DNA from 3 places in the Priestia sp. JSM ZJ58 genome. Region 3 is predicted to be linked to each of the others. Evidence: riboswitches for the same ligand, from Rfam matches in the RefSeq annotation. Region 3 holds a riboswitch; each other region holds the start of a gene.

Region 1 (5,186 bases), on a different contig from region 3:
ATGCTTGGCGCTATTTTTACAGCCAAGCTTAAAAGCGGATTCGTTGGCGGGTTTGAGTTTGATATTGCCTTAATTGCCATGTCTGCTCACTTATTTGTTGCAGGAAGCCAGTTCCTTGCTCTTGATAAAGTGGTATTTAAAAAGAAAGAAACTGCTTTTTCTCTTCAAGAAGAAAGCAGTAAATAAAAAAGAAAGCTTATACTCTCCCAATATAAGCTTTCAGGTTAGTCCCGCCGTTTGAGGCGGGCTTTTTTTATATTTGAAGCAGCAAATTCGCAAATAAAGAAGAACGCTCGGACAACGTATCAATTTGAATATGTTCATATTCTGCATGTATTCCTTTTCCGCATGCTCCTAATCCATCCAACGTGGGAATGCCAATAGCCGCTGTAAAATTGCCATCACTTCCGCCTCCAACAGCTGCTTCTTCTAATTTCATACCCAGTTTGGCCGCAATTGACTGAGCGCATTCAAATAACTCTTCCGTTTGTTTAGACTTAACCATTGGAGGACGATTCATGCCTCCTGTTACTTCAATCTTAATCCCTTTTAAAATGGGCGTTAAATTCAAAATAATATCCGTCATACGTTTTGCTTCTTCTTCTGTAGAAACACGTAAATCCACGTGCGCTTCTGCATATTCCGGCACTACATTTGTACCGCTGCCTCCGGTAAATGTCCCAACGTTCACCGTTGTACCTTTTTCATAATCGGTTAAGCTCTGCAGAAAAATCACTTGGCGCGCTAGCTCTTCAATAGCATTGATTCCTTCTTTGTGGTGATTACCAGCGTGGGCTGCTCGTCCCCACACCTTTACGGTGAAAATCCCCGCTCCTTTGCGCGACGTTTTTAACGCACCTGAACCCGCCACCGCAGGTTCTGCTACTAGCACTGCTTCACTTCTTTGTGCTTCTTCTTCTATATATTTTTTAGAGGAAATTGATCCAATCTCTTCATCTGAATTGCAAAAAAACACAATTTTTTTATCCAGCGATAAGCCAAGCTCTTGAATCGCTTTAATCGCCCATATAGATTGTATAATGCCGCCTTTCATATCTAAAATTCCCGGACCATAAAGCTTGTTTCCTTCTGTTCTTAGACTCAGCCTTCCCTTTTCCCATACCGTGTCAAAGTGACCGATAATTAAAAGCTGCTTCTCTCCTTCTCCAATCGTAAATTTCAAGTGGTTTCCTACTTCTTTTTCTTCTATGATTTCATACCCTACGCCTAAACGCTTCTGAAACAGCTGCGTTAAATACATTCCACACTGATCCACTAACTCTTTACTGTAGGACGGTGATTCTTTTTTCACAAATCCAACTAAATCTTCGAGCATCTCTTGTTCATGTTCTTTTAAATAACTAAATACGCTTTGTTCTACCATTACCTGACTCAAATCAATTCCTCCTCCAAACAACCCCTGCTGCTTGTGCATTCATTGCTTTTATTTATCGTACGTATGAGTATGTTCTACGTTTCACATAACGACCTTAAATTATCCTTAATTATAATGGTTTTCAGACAATTTTCCATCCTTAAAATACAGATAATACTTTAACTTATTCATAACCGACCGAAAATAGCCATAAACTTCAACAAATTTATACAAAAAAGCTTCAATCTTCAACAGATTAAAGCTTTCATTTTATTAATTGACATTTATTTTGATATTTTTCCCTTTTGACTTCACACTTACAAATACAAACATAGACACTAAAAAAATAAACAAAATAACGCCAACCATTTCAAAGTTTACTTCGGCCCATGGATTAAAGAAAGTGAATGCTAAGTAGAAGGACACCCCGTATGCGAGGATAACAATAACCCAGCCCATCAAGCGGGAAGCAGATTGCCCAAACTTACTCGATTCATTCACCATTTTATGTACAATCAGTGAATCGATTGTATCTGTCAGCATCATACCAAACATAAATACTAGTCCTAATAAAAGCGGCGTATATTTGCCTGCGTTCCCTACAGCTAGAGACCACACGGCCGTTTGACTGACCGTTTCAGCTGCTAGGGCAAACAGCGCTCCTACAAGAATAATTAAAAAAGGATTCGTTGTTCCTTTTGCGATTTTCGGAATAAACTTCCCTTTTAACCCGCTCACCTGAAACTCTTCTTCTTTGTTTTTAGTTCGAAGCAAATGATATGTGTTTAATGTCCCAATCAGAAAGAGAGAGATGATAGATACCCAAGATGCAAAATGATCGAAATATGCTGGAAACGTAAAATTCTTCATCACTACGCCCAGCACCCCGGCCGTGACGGCCACCATTCCTCCATGACCGAGTGAAAACAGCGTTCCGACCCACGGGGCAAAACGGCTGCCCATTCGCCAATTATATCGGGTCTGGCCATCAATAAAAGCTAAGTGATCTGCATCTAATCCGTGCCTGATTCCTAATAAAAAGACAAGTAAAAAAACTGATAAACCTTCCATTTCCTACACTCCTTTTTTTAAAATAAAACGTAAAAAAGCCTCAATTCTATAGAAATTGAGGATGTGTCGGCATATGAAAATAAACAGTAATTGCTCACTGCGTACCTTGATACACCGCCTCTTTCCTAGAAGAGTCAAGTGTACAGAATAGGTAGGTCTCCTGGCTTGAGATCATCATTTTCTACCGCCTTCCCCGTTTTGAGTGACGATAAGATAGAAAACTCCCTGCTTACAGTGGCTGGACCGCTCGAGATTTGCACTCGATTCCCTGTTACCTCTTACGCTATGTAAGAGCACCTAAACTGTGCGAATGATTCATTTTCTTCCTCATTATACTAGTACTCCTTACAAATGAATAGAGAAAATTCAAATAAAAAAGCCCTGCTAAGCTTTACATGCTTAACAGGGCTTTTTAAAGCAATTAAACTACTTCTACCGTTACGTCTACGTTGCCGCTGATTGCTTTTGAATACGGGCAGTATGAGTGGGCTAGGTCTACATATTTTTTAGCTGTTTCTAAATCTAAGCCTTCGATATGAGCTTCAAGCGCTACAGCAATTTTTACTCCTTGATCAGCTTTATCTGGAAGCAGCTGAACCGTAGCTTTTACTTCACTGCTTTTAATTTCTACGTTATGTTTTTTCAACATAAATTCTAACGCACTGTTGAAACAAGCACTGTATCCAGCTGCAAATAGCTGCTCTGGGTTTGTTGCTGTTGTTGCTTCTCCACCAAGCGCTGGAGGTGTTGCAACGTCTAAATTAAAGATATTATCTAAAGAATGAACTTCTCCTGTTCTTCCACCTGTGTTAACGACTGTCGTTTCATATAAAGCTTTCATGTATAAATCTCTCCTCTTTTTTAGTAATTTTATTAAAATTTTTTATTTATCGTTTCTGTGATTTAATTGTACACAATTTAATTTTAAAAAACAAGTGTTAAATACATTAAAAATTTTCCAATAAAAAAAGCCGCGTATATGCGACTTTTTCTTAATAATATTGAGACTGTTCGTCATAAGCTGATTTTCGAAAAATAGACAAGTTGGTAATAGCCCTCATCAGTTTCGTATTAAAAATAACATAATGAATAAACAGCGCCAGCACGCAGCCTAAAACGGCTCCTGTTAACACATCGAATGGATAGTGAACGCCAACCCATACCCGTGAAAATGCAATGAGTGCACCCATGACAACCCACATGCGCCCTGAACGTTTGAAATGCAGCCAGATGGTAAAAGTGATAACTAATGCAGATGTAGCATGATCGCTTGGAAATGAAGAATTCGCGGCGTGATCAATAAGCTGATTCACGTGGTGAGAGATAAACGGACGATCTCGATAAGCAAATAAACTAATCACTTTATTGATAATGACTCCTGTGGCACAAGCACATAAAGCTTGAAATGCTACAACACGGCTGCCGTTTTTATTAATAAGTAAAAACAAGCCGAGTAAAACAATAAGTACATACTGGGCATAATCTGCAAAGAATACCATTAGCGAATCTACAAACTTCACATGCGAGGCATACTGATTCACCGCATGGAAAATGGTATAGTCTACTGAATTAATAGCTGATAACATAATCGAAATCCTTTCTTATTTTTAAATGTCATTAGCTATCTTATCAGTTTCTTGGGAAAATGAACATGTTTTTGTCAGAGGCTTCCTAACTGGTATTTATAAATAACGTATTCAGGATGAGTAGTAAGCCAACGGACTTTTGCCCATTAACTTACCTGCGAATGATCCACAATGTTTTTTTGCAAAAAGATTTCTTCTAAAGAAGGTTCTTCTACGTGAACTTGATAAATATCGATGCCGCATTGAATCAATTCGCGAATAATCAGAGGGATATTTCTCTCTTTTTGAAGCATCACTTTTGTGTACGTGTGATGGTATTCCACGTCCGGACTCACCGTACGGAAAAACTGTTGAATATATTCTTTGTGGCTGTTTGGGTAAGGATCATGTTTGATTATCACCGTTTTTTTCGCTTGGTATTGAAAGCGCAGTTCTTCCATTGTCCCTTCTATTAAAATAATCCCATTTTTCATAATCGCTACACGCGTACAAATCTTCTCAACTTCATTTAAATTATGAGACGTCATAAAAATCGTCTTGTCTTGATTTTGAAGTTCTCTTATTAATTCATGAATGTGGAGAGCAGATTCAATATCTACTCCAGAAGTTGGTTCATCTAAAAAGATAAGATCTGGGTCTGTTATAATTGCTTGAGCAATTCCTAACTTCTTTTTCATTCCAAATGAAAACTTTCCAACTTTCTGATGCTCATGTCCTTCTAATCCTACTTTCTTCAGTACATCAATACAGTGTTCTTTCGAAAAACGATGGCCATTTATCTTTAAAAAATAGCACAAATGATTGAGCGCTGTCATCTCATCGTAAAAGTTAGCATAGTCAGGAAGCACGCCTATTTTCTTCTGAAGCTCTAAATCAATATCACTCTGTCCCAGCAGCGTAAATTCTCCTGCTGAAGGAAATGAAACGCCGGTAAGCATATTAATAAATGTAGACTTCCCTGCTCCGTTTCTCCCTAAAAATCCGTAAATTTCTCCTTGTGGTACCTGTAAATTAATACTATTAACAATTGTTTTAGATCCATACTTTTTAGTTAATTTACTTGTTTCAATAGCATACATATTATACTTCTCTCCTTTTAAAACTCCAAAGTGCCGTACATAAACAGAGTGCTGCAAAAATAAGAAGAACCGTTA
Region 2 (5,186 bases), 480 kb from region 3:
GAAGTAAAAGCAACTTGGAATATTCCAAGCTCATGGAAATTAATTGCTCAAATGCCATTTGGTAATCCTGTGTCACCTGCGGGAGAAAAAGAATTTCAACCGCTAACTGAACGTGTAAAAGTATTTAAATAAGCAAAAAAAGGCACGGACAAAATTATTTTATTTGAAGCAAGATCCGAACGATTCATCGTTCGGGTTTTTTTATTGGGATGGCAAGCGTAGGTTTTGCGTATGTAGCTGCTTCTAGCGGTTGATCTCGTTATGCCTCAGCCCTTTTGTTATGATAAATAGTTTGAATATTCTTTTATGTTTAATCTAAGAAAAATGCGGTTAAATAAGAGGAGTAGTCCTCAAATCTTCGGTGGAATTTATGCGCTATACATAAGCAATTCAATGATGTTTTGTAAAAAAATAAAGTTTTTAACTTGGTTTTTTAGAGAATATTTGTTAACATATCCACTTGTGAGGTCTTAGTAAGAGGAGGATGATGTAAAGAATCCCATATCGGACGCAAGGGCGTAGATATGTGGAGTGGGAATTTTAAAGGAGGATTTTATGTCTGATCAAGGAAATCAAGGAAAATTTAAAAAATCAATATCGTTACTTGACCTAACGTTAATTGGGATGGGAGCTATTTTTGGTTCCGCCTGGTTATTTGCGGTTAGTAACGTGGCGTCAAAGGCTGGTCCAGCCGGAAGTTTTTCGTGGCTGATTGGCGGAGTCATTATTTTACTTATCGGCTTAGTGTATGCTGAACTTGGAGCAGCGCTGCCGCGTACCGGTGGAATTATCCGTTATCCGGTTTATTCACATGGTCATTTAGTAGGTTACTTAATTTCATTCATTACCATTATTGCTTATACAAGTTTAATTGCCATTGAGGTAACAGCTGTACGTCAGTATGTTGCTGTATGGATTCCTGGTCTAACTAAACATGGTTCTGAATCGCCTACAACGATTGGATGGCTATTCCAGTTCGCGTTATTAACACTATTTTTCATTATTAACTACGTAAGTGTAAAAGCATTTGCTAAGTCAAATGTCATTATATCTGTGTTTAAATATGCGGTTCCTCTTACAATTATCGTCGTGTTAGCTTATCACTTCAAATCAGCTAACTTTACAACTGGCGATTTTGCTCCGTTTGGTTTTAATGGTATTCAAGCAGCCATTTCAACAGGTGGCGTTATGTTTGCTTACTTAGGACTTCACCCTATTGTTTCGGTAGCCAGTGAAGTTAAAAATCCGCAGCGTAATATTCCAATCGCGCTAATTATCTGTATTGTACTTTCAGCGATTATTTACACAGCACTGCAAGTATTGTTCATCGGTAACATCCCGGCTGATATGCTATCAGGAGGATGGGGAACAATTCAAGAGCAATTCTCTTTACCATTTAAAGATATTGCACTTATTTTAGGCCTTGGCTGGTTAGTAACGCTTGTTATTTTTGATGCTATTTTATCACCAGGCGGTAACGGAAACATCTTTATGAATACAACTTCTCGTCTAGTTTATGCTTGGTCTCGTAATGGAACACTATTTAAACGTTTCTCAAAAGTAGATAAGAAAACAGGAATTCCACGTGCGTCACTATGGCTATCATTTGGAATGTCCGTATTCTGGACACTGCCATTTCCTTCTTGGGAAGCGCTAGTAAACGTATGTTCAGTAGCACTTATTCTGTCTTATGCTATCGCACCAATTTCAGCTGCAGCATTCAGAGTAAATGCAAAAGATCTTAAAAAACCTTTCAAATTAAAAGGCATGAGCATTATTGCTCCTGTTTCATTTATCTTCTGTTCATACATCGTATACTGGTCAGGATGGACAACAATTTCTTGGCTGCTAGGATCACAGCTTCTAATGGTTGTTATCTACGTAGCGTTTAAGAAATACGTACCAACTGACGTTGTGAAATTTGCACAGCAGCTTAAATCTGCTTGGTGGCTAGTTGCTTATTATATTATTATGCTTGTTATCTCTTATCTAGGTTCATTTGGTGGAGGACAAGGTGTGTTAAGCAACCCACTTGACTTAATTTTAATTGCTCTTGTTTCACTCGGTATTTTCTACTGGGCGAAATACACAGGTTTACCAAAAGCAGTTATCGATACAGATGATTAATAAAAAACACGGCATGAATTCATGCCGTGTTTTTCGTTTGTATAGGCGTGTACTCTATTTATTTATCAAACAGCCATGTTTTTAATATAGCAGCATACTCACGAAAGTAGGCTTGAAGTTTAATTGAATTTGGTGTCTTTGCGCCTAAAGGATAAACATCAAAACCTTGGCGCTTTGCAATAATAGAAGCGCGAAACAGATGAAAATCACTGCTAACAAGCACGATTCGTTTATCTTGAATATCAACTTTCTTTTTGGTGAAAGTAAAATTCTCAAAAGTAGAAGTTGACTGACCCTCTTTTATAATTCGATTCTTTTTAATTCCTGCTTTTCGTAGAAAACGGTAGGCTGCCTCTGCTTCAGAAATTTCTTCATCAGATCCTTTTCCACCCGTTACGATAACTTTTGTTTGTTTATGAGTCTTTAAATAAGATAAAGCTGTTTTTGCTCGCTCTTTTAAACTAGGAGACATTTGATCACCATCTACTTTAGAACCTAAAACGAGGACATAATCTGCGTTTTGTGGAACAGACTTGTGAGCAGTTTGATACATACAAAAAGATATAATTACTATATAAAGAACAAGCGAACCAATAAAGGTATAAATCATTTTTTTCTTCAACTGTGAGCACCTTCCTAGCTATTTCATAAGATGTTTGGAAAATAATTGTTATTATAGCATACGAGACCCAAATAAGTATAAACACAGTAATATATAATAATAGAAGAAAATCGTTATTGTGAATGGCTATAAAATTCGTTACAATAAAGAATAAATGATTTTAAAAGTGCCTCTAAGGAGGATAATAGGGAAATCGGTGAGAATCCGGTGCAGCCCCCGCTACTGTAAATGTGGATGAACCTGCAAAGACCCACTAGTCAAACTAGGAAGGGTGCAGAAGTAAAATGAAGCATAAGCCAGGAGACCTGCTTTTAAAAACCCCTTATTTTTCGGTGGGAGAAATAAGTCAAGACAATGTGTTAATGAGCGCATGACCAAACCTTGACTTTTACAGTTAAGGTTTTTTTATGTGGTAGGGAGTGGATAAAGTGAAAAAAGGAAAACCTCTTATGATTCAAGGAACGCATTCAGACGCTGGAAAAAGCATGATTGCTACAGCATTTTGCCGTATTTTTAAAGAAGACGGCTATCAAACTGCACCGTTTAAATCGCAAAACATGGCGCTCAATTCATACATTACAATGGATGGAAAAGAAATTGGCAGAGCGCAGGGAATTCAAGCAGAAGCTGCTGGAGTAGAAGCAACAACTAATATGAACCCTATTTTAATTAAACCAACTCGTGATCATGAATCTCAAATTGTCGTTCATGGAAAGCCGCTTCGTAATATGTTTGCTTTTCAGTATCGGCAAGAATTTTTTAATGAAGGTTTGAACGTTATCACTGAGTCTTATAAAGAGCTTGCCAGTCATTATGATCGAATTGTGATTGAAGGTGCTGGAAGTCCTGCTGAAGTCAATTTGAACGATCGGGAACTGGTAAATATGCGCGTAGCAAAGATAGCCCAAGCGCCTGTTGTGTTAGTAGGAGATATTGATAAAGGAGGGGTTTTTGCGAGTCTGGTGGGTACTCTTCAATTGCTTCCAGATGAACATAAACCTAGAGTAATTGGAGTGTTAATCAATAAATTCCGAGGAGACTTAGAGCTTTTAAAACCGGGGTTGAAGTGGTTTGAAGAATACACGGGAGTTCCGGTACTAGGAGTGATTCCTTATATGCACGACGTGGAAATTGACGCTGAAGATTCGCTATCACTCAGAAATTACTCAACGCTTGTGAATCCGTTAAAAGAAATCGATATTGCGGTTATCTCGTATCCTCGCATCTCAAATTTTACGGACATTGATCCTCTAAGCTTAGAAGAAGACTGTCATGTGAGACTTGTAACCAAGCCATCACAACTAGGTACGCCTGATTTAATTGTTTTACCAGGAAGCAAAAATACGATTGAAGATGCGCAGTTTTTACAAGAAAGCGGCCTGGATCTAGCCATTAATCAAGTCTTGAACGCAACGAACGCTCACGTTATTGGCATCTGCGGGGGATATCAAATGTTAGGCGAGACAATTACGGACCCCGATGCAGTAGAGTCCCGGATTGAATCTATTAAAGGGCTGTGTTTGCTTCCAGTGGAAACCGTTATGACAACCAGCAAAAAAACAGAAAGAGTTTCTGGATATGTTCAGTTAGAGAGTGAGAAGGTTTCAATTGAAGGCTATGAAATTCATATGGGAAAGACGATTTCTAAAAGCATGACGGAAGCCTTTGCGGTGGTAGATGATCAAAAAGAAGGAACGGTTAAAGACAACATCATTGGCACGTATGTTCATGATGTGTTTCATAACGATGCTTTGCGCAGAGCTTTGCTTAATCAAATTCGTAAACATAAAAAATTGCCGCCTATTACGGATACATTCAACAGTCGCCTGCAAAAAGAGGAGTCTTTTTCAAAAGCAGCAGCATATGTGAGAGAAGCTGTAGATATGGAAAAGCTGTATCATTTAATAGACAACTATAAAAGCCCGGAGCAAGCACAAAAAGTGTAGCTTGTAGAGGTTTTCGCTTGTTTTTTCACCGAGAACTTTAGTACGCTATTCTACGTTGCCTAGTTCAACAGTCTAGCACTCGTAACAAATAAAAGATGATTGTTTCCAATACTATGTAGGATGGAAACATGGTTTATGGACAGGAAAATGAATGGTTAATGTAATGTAAAACATCACGCCTCGTTTCCTAGAGGAGCTGAAAGTATTGATTTTTAAACGTATTTTTTTAAACAAAGCATCTATTTTATACATAGTCAGTTTATTTATTGTATGTACTTCGGTGATTATGGGAGTATTTATTGGTACAGTTTCGTTAACCGTAGGAGATACAATCAAAATTATTATTGGCCACCTTACCGGACTATCCTTATATCATGGTCCGGAAAACATGGATTTAATCATTTGGCAAATTCGTTTTCCAAGAGTACTGGTGGCATTTTTAGTAGGAGCTTCGCTTTCAATAGCAGGGGCTGCCTTTCAAGGGCTATTAA
Region 3 (5,186 bases):
CATTGTAGGAGAAATTTTCCCGCTTTCTGTGCGCGGAATCGGTGCTGGTATTTCATCTGCCTTTAACTGGACAGGATCGCTTGCAGTAGGGCTTGTGTTTCCTATATTAGCCGATCAGTTTAGCTTAGGTGTGATCTTTTCAACGTTTGGGATCATTTGTATTCTCGGATTATTCTTCATACGCTTTGTAGTTATCGAAACTAAAGGGCGCAGCCTAGAGCAAATTGAAACAGACATGGCAGCTCGTTCTGAAAGAAATTCGTTAAGTCCAGTTGAGCGTAATAAATATGTTTAATTGTCGTAAATGTTTTAAATGTAAGGTGCTGAGATAAAAATATTTTAGCTGAAGTGAAAAACGAACCACTAATCAAAGTGTTTGATTAGTGGTTCGTTTTTTATGGTGAACGCAGGTTTCAGCTGTTTCATTTCTTCTAGCAGTTGATTGGAGAGCAAGGCGAAGACTCCCGCGGGAAAAGCGGAACAGATGAGACCCCGCAGGCGCACAAGCGACGAGGAGGCTCATCGGCCGCCCGCGGAAAGCGAAGCCTTGCACGGAAATCAACTGCGGGGCAACAAGCGGTTCAGCTCATGTCGGCCTTTGTTCGTCTTTGGATTATGCTCCAGCTCTTATTAATAGATACTGAGATTCTAGCTTTTATGTTGTCTTATCCGTGCTTAACAAAATGAAAGAATAGATAAGCTATGGAAACTCATTTAAATGTGCGTTCTGCTTACAAGAAGATAGTGACCTTCATCAGCAAATTTCCATATAAATAAGTAAGCTTGTTTACTTTTAACCAATTTTATTTAGTAATAGGAGGATTAACTAGTTGATGAATTTGACGCTTCATGAACGTTCTGAAAAGTTATTAAAGCAAAGAATTAAACAATTAAATCCGAGAGATCCATTCAACTTTGTTTTTATGGGCGACAGCAGAGGTGACGGACCAAACGATAATTGTTACACGATGAGCGGTGAATTTGAGCTTGTGTTAAAAAAGGCGGTGGAATTGAATCCGCTGTTTATTATTCATGGGGGAGACACCGTGTATACAGGAGAAAAGAGGTATTTGGAGCACTTTGTTAAAGTTGTCGAAAAAATAGCACCAAACATTCCCGTGTTTGTATGCGTAGGGAATCACGATGAATTAAACCTTGAAGAAAGCAACCTCGAAAACTTCAGAGCCACTATCGGAAAAGTGCACTGGGTCATTGATATTCCTGTCTTTAACTTCCGGTGCATCGCATTAAATAATATCATCAGCCCCAAGAATAAAATATATGGATTTACAGATAGAGAGCTGAATTATTTAGAGCAGCAGCTAGAGGATGCTCCTCGTAATACCGTTGTAGCCATGCATGCGCAGCCAAATATTGGCCGGTGGTCAGACCTGGGAGGTTTTCCTGTAACGACTCCTCAAAGTCAAGAATTTTTTGATTTAATTCAAGAACATCGCGTGAAAAAAGTGTTAGTCAGCCACGTGCATGCGTATGACGAGCAGTTTATTAGAAAAAACAGAAACGGGTCGTTTACGCTTGGAAGAGGTACTGATTTTGTATTATCAGGAGGCGCGGGTGCTCCCCTTGATTTTGAACCGCCTTTAATTTTAAATAATTATAATTTTACGGAGTTTTTTGTTAGCCGGTACGACATTTTAGGACCTCTTCTTTGGAAGGATTTTGGACGACCTCGAAGAAGTTGTTTGTAAAAACAAGAAAGTAGAAAGCTAGGTTCAAAAAAAAGAGGCTGGGACAAAAGGGTTTTAGGCGAAATGAAAAATGAACCACTAATCAAGCATCTTGATTAGTGGTTCATTTTTTTATTAGGGTAAACGTAGATTTCATGTGTATAGGTCTTTCTAGCAGGTGATTGGAGGACAAGACGAAGACTCCTGCGGGAAAAGCGGAACACGTGAGACCCCACAGGAGCGTATGCGACGAGGAGGCTCAGCGACCGCCCGCGGAAAGCGAAGTCTTGTACGGAAATCAACTGCGGTGTCACAAGCGATTCAGCTCATGTATCCCATTTGCCTTTAGATTGGATTCACTTGGTTATGTCTCAACCTCTTTTGGAAAACCGTACGAAACCTTGTAGCAGAAGGCTCAGTCAAACGTTATAATAGATAATGAATGATGATATATTCTCTATATTTGTCATATATTTGTATTACATATGTAATTGAAGAAAAACATTCACTTGATATACTGTTTAATGACTTAACTTTATCTTAACATTCACAGTGAAATGCGTGTTTATAGAGGCTTAAAACATACACAGCAAATGGAGGAGCTATCATGGCAAACGAAAAGATGCAAGAAGGACTCAATCGTTTTATTAAGGAAGATTTAAATGACCTTTTAGGTAGACTGTTCCCCCTAATGGACCGAGAATGTGCGGAAGAAAAGAGAATGCTTATCGAAACGGCGGTAGAGTACATCTATTCTTCAGGGTATCATCAAGGAGCAAAAGACTTGATCGAAACACATCGAAAAGATGATTACAAATTATTAAGGCAAAAATTAGCGTCAACGCCTCCTGAAAACTAATTTTTTTGAAATTTCTTTTGACAACATAAATGTAAGGTGTTAAGATGACTCTACATTCAAAATATTATAAACAATTAAAACTCTTATTGAGAGAGGCGGAGGGACTGGCCCTGTGAAGCCCGGCAACCATTTAACAATCTTGTTAAAAAGGTGCTACATCCTGCAAAGCGTACAGCTTTGAAAAATAAGAGAGGATTTCATAGATACTATGCCTCTCTATTCATGATAGAGAGGCTTTTTATTTTATGTGAATATGTTTTGAATGAACAATTTCATAGAAATGCATCAGGTGCTGTGTAACGAATGTACGCAGCTTAAAAGGGAAGACCGGTGAAAAGCCGGCGCGGTCCCGCCACTGTAATGGGGAGCAACTTATTAACCACTGTTTCATGTTGAAATGGGAAGGGATAGGAAGCGATGAACCTAAGTCAGGAGACCTGCCTGTTGTATGCACTTAAGCTCTACGGGATATAGAGAGGAGTGAGGAATACGTGTTGAGAAAAACAGGCTATCTCAACTTTAGTTAAGTATGCGTATCATCTCTCTTTTCATTTCGAAAAGGGAGATTTTTTAGTTTAGCGATAAAAAAATATATAGGGAGTGGAAAAAATGAGCAGTGTAAAAAGTTCAAATGTAGGTTATCCAAGAATTGGTGAAAAACGAGAATGGAAAAAAGCGCTTGAGCAGTTTTGGGCAGGAAAGATAGAGAAAGATATCTTTCTTCAGGAAATTGAAGCTCTTCGTCTTGGGCATCTGAAAAAACAGCGTGACGCAGGAATTGAATTAATTCCAGTCGGCGATTTTAGCTTATACGATCACGTGTTAGATACAGCCGCTATGTTTGGTTTGGTGCCAAAGCGCTTTGAATATAACGGAGGCCCGGTATCCCTTGAAACGTATTTTGACATCGCCCGAGGAACAAAAGGTGCGGTAGCCTCTACGATGACAAAATGGTTTAACACAAATTATCACTATATCGTACCAGAGCTTGACGAATGTACGCCTGCCCTTGTAGAAAATCGTCCGCTTCAATTTTACAAAGAAGCAAAACAAAAGCTGAATATCAAAGGCAAACCCGTTATTTTAGGTCCAGTAACATTTGTGAAGCTGTCAAAAGGATATAAAAAAAGTGAGTTTAAAAAAGTAGTTGAACAGTTTGTTCCTCTTTATGCAACAATCTTAGCGGAGCTGGAGGCAGAAGGGGTCGAGTGGGTACAAATAGATGAGCCGATTTTAGCTACAACGCTATCAAAAGAAGACCTGGCACTGTATAAAGAAGTCTATGAAGCTTTGAAAAAAGCGGCACCGAATGTAAAAGTCATTTTGCAGACGTACTTTGACAGCGTAGATTACTATAAAGAAGTAGTTGCTCTTCCTGTTCACGGAATTGGATTGGATTTTGTACATGACCGAGGCGAAAATCTCACGGCGCTTAATAAATATGGTTTTCCAACTGATAAAGTGCTGGCAGCAGGAGTGATTGACGGACGAAACATTTGGCGTGAAAACTTGGACGAACAGCTTTTAACAATCAGTGAAATTGAAGAAGCTGTATCAAAAGACCGTTTGATTCTGCAGCCTTCATCAAGTTTATTACATGTTCCTGTCACGGTGAAAAGCGAAAAAACCATTGAGCCAATTCTAAAAAACGCGCTGTCTTTTGCAGATGAAAAGCTGAAGGAAATCACGCTTTTAACAAAAGCGGTGCAGCAAGGAAAAGAAGCAATTGAAAAAGAAATAAGTGTAAGCAAACAAGCGATTCAAGCATTAAATGGATCATCTTTTCGAAACCATCAAGACGTTCAAAAAGAGCTGAAGCAGCTGCACAGCTATAAAGCGGAGCGCCAAGCGCCGTTTGACGTACGTCAACGCGTTCAGCAAGAAGCATTTCAACTGCCGCTTCTTCCAACGACAACAATTGGAAGCTTTCCGCAAACAAAAGAAGTGCGAAAAGAGCGTCTGAAGTGGCGTAAAGGAGAGTTAAGCGATGAAGCATATGAAGCGTACATTAACGCTGAAATCAAAAAATGGATTGAAATTCAAGAAAACATCGGCTTAGATGTCCTTGTGCACGGAGAGTTTGAGCGCACGGACATGGTTGAATACTTCGGTGAAAAATTAGGAGGTTTTCAGTTTACGAAGTTTGGCTGGGTGCAATCATACGGTTCTCGCTGCGTGAAGCCGCCGCTTATTTACGGAGATGTCTCGTACGAGCAGGCGATGACAATCAAAGAAACGGTCTACGCACAGTCTCTAACCAATAAGCCTGTTAAAGGAATGCTGACGGGGCCAATTACAATTTTAAACTGGTCGTTTGTACGTGATGATATCTCACGCTACGACGTGGCCAATCAAATTGCGCTTGCTCTTAGAAAAGAAGTGGAAGCACTTGAAAGTCAGGGCATCTCAATGATTCAAGTAGATGAACCGGCGCTGCGTGAAGGACTGCCGTTAAAACGAGAAAACTGGGAAAGCTACTTGAACGCGGCGGTGTATGCGTTCAAACTAGCCACGGTATCGGTGCAAAACGAGACGCAAATTCACACGCATATGTGCTATTCAGAGTTCGAAGAGATTATTGATGCGATCAAAGCGCTTGATGCCGACGTGATTTCCATTGAAACGTCCAAAAGCCACGG

What was found. A riboswitch is a leader RNA that binds a small molecule or an ion and turns the genes downstream of it on or off. The one in region 3 is predicted to bind cobalamin.
Region 1: linked by a shared signal. The riboswitch ahead of ACH6EI_RS23700 (HoxN/HupN/NixA family nickel/cobalt transporter) and the one ahead of metE (5-methyltetrahydropteroyltriglutamate--homocysteine S-methyltransferase) in region 3 are both predicted to bind cobalamin.
Region 2: linked by a shared signal. The riboswitch ahead of ACH6EI_RS09585 (cobyric acid synthase) and the one ahead of metE (5-methyltetrahydropteroyltriglutamate--homocysteine S-methyltransferase) in region 3 are both predicted to bind cobalamin.

What each region holds. Positions count from the first base shown of each region.
Region 1 covers NZ_JBISEM010000003.1:92,371-97,556, forward strand. Annotated here, with positions in the region: gene ACH6EI_RS23690 (DoxX family protein) at 1-186, shown strand, start outside; gene ACH6EI_RS23695 (M20 family metallopeptidase) at 254-1,417, opposite strand; gene ACH6EI_RS23700 (HoxN/HupN/NixA family nickel/cobalt transporter) at 1,649-2,446, opposite strand; cobalamin riboswitch at 2,580-2,762, opposite strand; gene ACH6EI_RS23705 (organic hydroperoxide resistance protein) at 2,868-3,287, opposite strand; gene ACH6EI_RS23710 (undecaprenyl-diphosphatase) at 3,439-4,032, opposite strand; gene ACH6EI_RS23715 (ABC transporter ATP-binding protein) at 4,179-5,111, opposite strand; gene ACH6EI_RS23720 (ABC transporter permease) at 5,113-5,186, opposite strand, start outside.
Region 2 covers NZ_JBISEM010000001.1:1,785,628-1,790,813, forward strand. Annotated here, with positions in the region: gene ACH6EI_RS09570 (nitroreductase family protein) at 1-132, shown strand, start outside; gene ACH6EI_RS09575 (APC family permease) at 556-2,127, shown strand; gene ACH6EI_RS09580 (YdcF family protein) at 2,186-2,749, opposite strand; cobalamin riboswitch at 2,897-3,076, shown strand; gene ACH6EI_RS09585 (cobyric acid synthase) at 3,169-4,695, shown strand; gene ACH6EI_RS09590 (FecCD family ABC transporter permease) at 4,901-5,186, shown strand, end outside.
Region 3 covers NZ_JBISEM010000001.1:1,307,228-1,312,413, forward strand. Annotated here, with positions in the region: gene ACH6EI_RS06745 (sugar porter family MFS transporter) at 1-295, shown strand, start outside; gene ACH6EI_RS06750 (hypothetical protein) at 439-687, shown strand; gene ACH6EI_RS06755 (metallophosphoesterase family protein) at 834-1,709, shown strand; gene ACH6EI_RS06760 (hypothetical protein) at 1,867-2,037, shown strand; gene ACH6EI_RS06765 (hypothetical protein) at 2,296-2,547, shown strand; SAM riboswitch class I at 2,628-2,738, shown strand; cobalamin riboswitch at 2,818-3,006, shown strand; gene metE (5-methyltetrahydropteroyltriglutamate--homocysteine S-methyltransferase) at 3,157-5,186, shown strand, end outside.